One region of the Pseudoalteromonas sp. NZS100 genome, then DNA from elsewhere that is predicted to be linked to it. Evidence: predicted binding sites of a transcription regulator. Region 1 holds the regulator's gene; the other holds the start of a gene.

What was found. Region 1 encodes MetJ, which represses methionine synthesis genes. Its sites were predicted from a motif close to TAGACGTCTAGACGTCTA; they were not measured.
Region 2: the regulator MetJ is predicted to act here: its motif matches at 958-975, upstream of I6E69_RS10295 (methylenetetrahydrofolate reductase).

Annotation. Positions count from the first base shown of each region.
Region 1 covers NZ_JADYWM010000021.1:48,020-50,503, forward strand. The annotation lists gene I6E69_RS17515 (malic enzyme-like NAD(P)-binding protein) at 1-1,093, shown strand, start outside; gene metJ (met regulon transcriptional regulator MetJ) at 1,158-1,478, opposite strand; gene metB (cystathionine gamma-synthase) at 1,768-2,484, shown strand, end outside.
Region 2 covers NZ_JADYWM010000008.1:54,141-56,624, reverse strand. The annotation lists gene I6E69_RS10300 (pitrilysin family protein) at 1-759, opposite strand, end outside; gene I6E69_RS10295 (methylenetetrahydrofolate reductase) at 1,019-1,975, shown strand; gene I6E69_RS10290 (hypothetical protein) at 2,161-2,484, shown strand, end outside.

The DNA.
Region 1 (2,484 bases):
CGCAGATCCTGCAAATGCATATAAATATACCGGTAAAGGTAACATGGTTGCGGTTATCACTAATGGTACTGCAATTTTGGGCTTGGGTAATTTAGGTCCTTTAGCGTCTAAACCAGTAATGGAAGGCAAGGCGTTATTGTTTAAGCGTTTTGCAGGGCTTGATTCTATTGATATTGAAGTAAAGCACAAAACAACAGAAGACTTTATTAACACGGTTGCCAATATTGCTGACACATTCGGTGGTATTAACCTTGAAGATATTAAAGCACCAGAGTGTTTTGAAATTGAAAAAGCATTAATAGAGCGTTGTAGCATTCCTGTTTTTCATGATGATCAACACGGCACCGCCATTGTTACGGCTGCCGGCATGTTAAATGCGCTAGAAGTACAAGGTAAATCAATTGAAGATGCAATAATTGTATGTTTAGGTGCAGGCGCTGCTGCAGTTGCGTGTATGGAACTGTTAATTAAGTGTGGTGCACTGCGTGAACACATTTATATGCTTGACCGCAAAGGTGTTATTCATACTCGTCGCGATGATTTAAATGAATATAAACAGCTTTTTGCTAACAATACCGATAAACGCACATTGCAAGATGTAATTGCAGATGCTGATGTGTTTGTTGGTGTTTCGGGTCCTAACTTGTTAGCTGCCGAAGATTTAAAACTAATGGCAGAAAAACCGGTCGTGTTTGCCTGTTCAAACCCAGATCCAGAGATCGATCCTGCACTTGCGCACGGTGCACGCAATGATTTAATTATGGCAACAGGGCGATCTGATTACCCTAACCAAGTAAATAATGTTTTATGTTTTCCGTTTATTTTCCGTGGTGCGCTTGATGTACGTGCAAGCGCGATTAACGATGAAATGAAAATTGCTGCAGTTGAGGCTATTCGTAGTATTGCCAAAGAGCCTGTACCTGCAGAAGTTTTAAAAGCCGCAGGCGTAGATAAGCTAGAGTTTGGTGCGCAGTACATTATTCCAAAACCAATGGATCCGCGTTTACTACCGCGTATAGCTAAAGCTGTAGCACTTGCTGCGGTAGAGTCGGGTGTTGCGCAAATTGACTTGCCTGAAAATTATATGGCGTAATATATAACGCTTAAACAAAAAAACCTCAGCAATGCTGAGGTTTTTTGATTAAAAAGGTAACGATTTATTCTTCGTTTAAAATAGGCACTTCTAAACCCATTTCTTGCATTATCTTTTTAACTTCTTCAGGTACTTTTTCTGCGTTGTCTTTACGTAGGTCATCGTCATTTGGTAAAGGTTGACCAGTAAAGGCATGCAAAAACGCCTCACATAGCAATTCACTATTTGTTGCATGGCGAAGGTTGTTGATTTGACGACGCGTACGCTCATCCGTTAAAACTTTTAATACATTTAGCGGGATCGAAACGGTGATCTTTTTAACTTGCTCTGATTTTTTCCCGTGTTCTGCGTATGGGTGAATATACTCACCATTCCATTTAGCCATAAGATGTATCGTTGCCTCAGATTATTAATTTCTCACACGGTATAAAAAGCGTGTAAATATGCGTGAAATTCTATCGATTTAAAAAAGATAGTCAAATAATAGATACCGATCTATCTTAATAAGCCTATTTGGGATGTAAAAATAAGCTCACTTTTGTGAGTTAAAATGTGATACTAGCAAACGCCTTTCCTAACTTTAGCCATCTAGAGCTTTAAAATCCTTTGACTTATTAAAATGGATAACTTACTCTTTTAGACGTCTAAACATCCAAATTAATCAGGTGACGAATATGAGCGAAAAAAACAAAGCGACCATTGCTGTACGTAACGGCGTTGATGCTGATAAACATCATGGTGCAGTGGTGCCGCCAATTTATTTATCAACGACTTATTCGTTTGCCGACTTTGATACCAAGCGTGAGTATGATTATGGGCGCAGTGGTAACCCTAATCGTGATATTTTAGCAGAGACGCTTGCTAAGCTTGAAGGCGGCGCTCGCGGCATAATTACGGCCACTGGTATGGCAGCCGTGCATTTAGCTACTCAGCTACTTAACAGTGACGACACGTTAGTAATTCCACATGATTGTTATGGTGGTAGCTATCGTTTATTTACATCGTTACAAAAACGCGGACTATTGAAGCTTGAAGTATTAGATTTAACAAAAGAAGAAAGCCTTCAACAAATTTTAGCAATTAAACCTAAGCTTATTTGGATAGAGACTCCAAGTAACCCAGTACTTCGTTTAACCGATATTAAAGCGGTTACCGATGTTGCTAAGCAATGCGGTGCATTGGTTGCCGCAGATAACACGTTTTTGTCTCCTGCCTTACAAAACCCTATTAAGTTTGGTGTAGATATTGTGGTGCATTCAACTACTAAATACATTAACGGGCACTCAGATGTAGTGGGCGGCGCTGTTATTGCTGCAACACAAGCGCTTGGTGATGAGCTTGCTTGGTGGGCAAATAATATTGGTATTACGGGCGCCCCTTTTGATAGTTAT
Region 2 (2,484 bases), on a different contig from region 1:
ATGCTTTTTAACCATTGCCATTGTTGCTTGTGGGTCTACATCGCCCACAATAACAAGTGACACATACTCAGGCTTATAAAATTTAGCAAAAAATTCTTTCCCGTACGCCATTTGATCTGGCATGGCTTCTATGTCTTTAAAAAAGCCCATAGTGGTGTGTTTATACGTGTGCTTATCAAACGCTTCTTCGCGTACAGCGCTTAATAATTTACGAATTGGGCTCGCGTTGTTTTTTAAGTACTCACCTTTTACCGTTTGTGCTTCGGTTCTAAATTGCTCTTCGGTGTAGGTTAAGTTTTGAAAAATATCAGCTTCAAGCTCAAGTACTTTATCAAGGTGCTGCTTCGAAAAGTTTAAATGGTAATTTGTGTAATCGTTTGTTGTATAAGCGCGGTTATCAACACCTGAATTTTTTAATATGTCTGAGTACACATCTTCAGGGTATTTTTGTGAGCCTTTAAACATCATGTGTTCAAAAAAGTGAGCAAAGCCTGTTTTACCCTCTTCAACTTCGTTACGCGACCCAACCGATACCGGAATTTGCAGCGACACTACATCAGGGTAGTCGGTTTTAACAACCATGACACGTAAGCCGTTTTCTAGCTCTTCAATTAAATAATCTTGCGAGAAAACACGGTCATCAGCTTTATTTACTTGTTCTTGTTGTGCTGTTGTTACCGTGCTTTGGTTTTGTTGCATGGTGCAACCTGTTAACGCCAGCGATACCGCTAAGCTGGTTGCTAATAATTTAAATTTCATTGTTGTCCCTTTTTAAATTGAGAAAATTTGTTGTCAGATGTATTACTAACTCACCCTCGATTATGCCCCAAAGCCAATAAATATAAGAGTCCCAAGGGGATTTATAATGTAAACAACTGTGTCAATTATAAATTATGGGAACAAGCACTATGAATAAACATCATGTTAATTGAAAAACTTTCATTAAATAAATCTATCTAGACGTCTAAATGGCTGCTATATTAAATCCATCAAAACAAACTTAGCTGGAATGAGGATTATGGCTTTATCACTAAAAGAGAAGATAGTGGACACCAACCAAGGTGTTTATCTTATTGGTACTACCCCGCCTAAAATTGGCACCGATAAAGCGCAATTAAAAACCATTGCAGAAAAGCTATTAGGTCGCTTACACGAAATTGAATACGACGGCGTGATAATTTACGACATTCAAGACGAAAGCAGCCGAACCAATCAAGACCGCCCATTTGCGTTTAAACAAACCGTTGACCCGCGTGAATACAGCCATTTACTTCGTAATTTATCTGCACAAGATGTGATTACTTATAAAAGTGTGGCGCAGCGTGGCGTAGGCGAATTTAAAGATTGGCTAAGTGAAACTAAAAACGACTACGATTTACAAAATGTTGTATTAGTAGGTAGCCCGTCATCAATAGGCGATATAAAGCTAAGCCTGCCAGATGCGTATAAAGCGATGGCTGAGCAATCAGATGATTTCTTTTTAGGTGGCGTTACTATTGCCGAGCGCCATTCAAGTAAACGAAATGAGCACGAACGATTAATAGAAAAAACAGCACAAGGTTGTCAGTTTTTTATATCGCAAGCTGTTTACGACGCACAAGCTACTATAGAGCTAATTACTAGCTACGCACGTACATGTAAAGCGCAGGGTATTGCACCACAACGTATTATATTAACCTTTACCCCATGCGGCGGCGAAAAAACCTTAGAATTTATGCAATGGTTGGGTATCTCAGTGCCAGAGGCAACTAAATGGCGCATGCTTGATGCAGACAATACATTAAGCGAATCAGTCCGTATTTGCCGCGAAAACCTCGACTTAATACTTAAAAGCTGTGCGCATTTAGATGTACCGCTGGGCCTAAATATTGAAAGCTTAACAAACCGTAAAGAAGAAATTGACGCGTCAATTAACCTATACCGTTTATTAAAAGCCATTATGGAATTGAACCTTGCGGAAAAGCTAATAGCTTAAAGGCTAGGTAAGAGCTAATTAACACCCTTCTTGGCAAGCCTCATGGCTTGCTTTTTTTGTTGGAAAATACAAAATAAAACTTATTAAAAACACGTAGTACTTCAAAAAACAACTAAAAATTATGTGCTATTGAGTACTTTTACATATAGCATAAAGTGAAGGAGTAATATTTATCTTAGGGAATTATGAAATCACTAAAAAGAAACAATCAACTATACGTTCTATATTCTAAAATTTATTTAAATAAAATTAGAAGGTTATTACATTTAGCAATAACGAAACCCTTCAGAATTGAAGAAGATAAGGCACTTCATAAAAACTGCTCCTTTTGGGTTGTACTCATAGTACCTATGGTGGTGATCATATGGTTATCTTGGAAACTACTCTTAGAGTTATTGAATTCTAACCGTATTATTTCATCAGTAAGTTCTGATAACCTACAGTTCATTGTGCACTTCTTTGCGGTACCCATCACTTGCCTAACGATCCCAGTGACATTAACAATAATG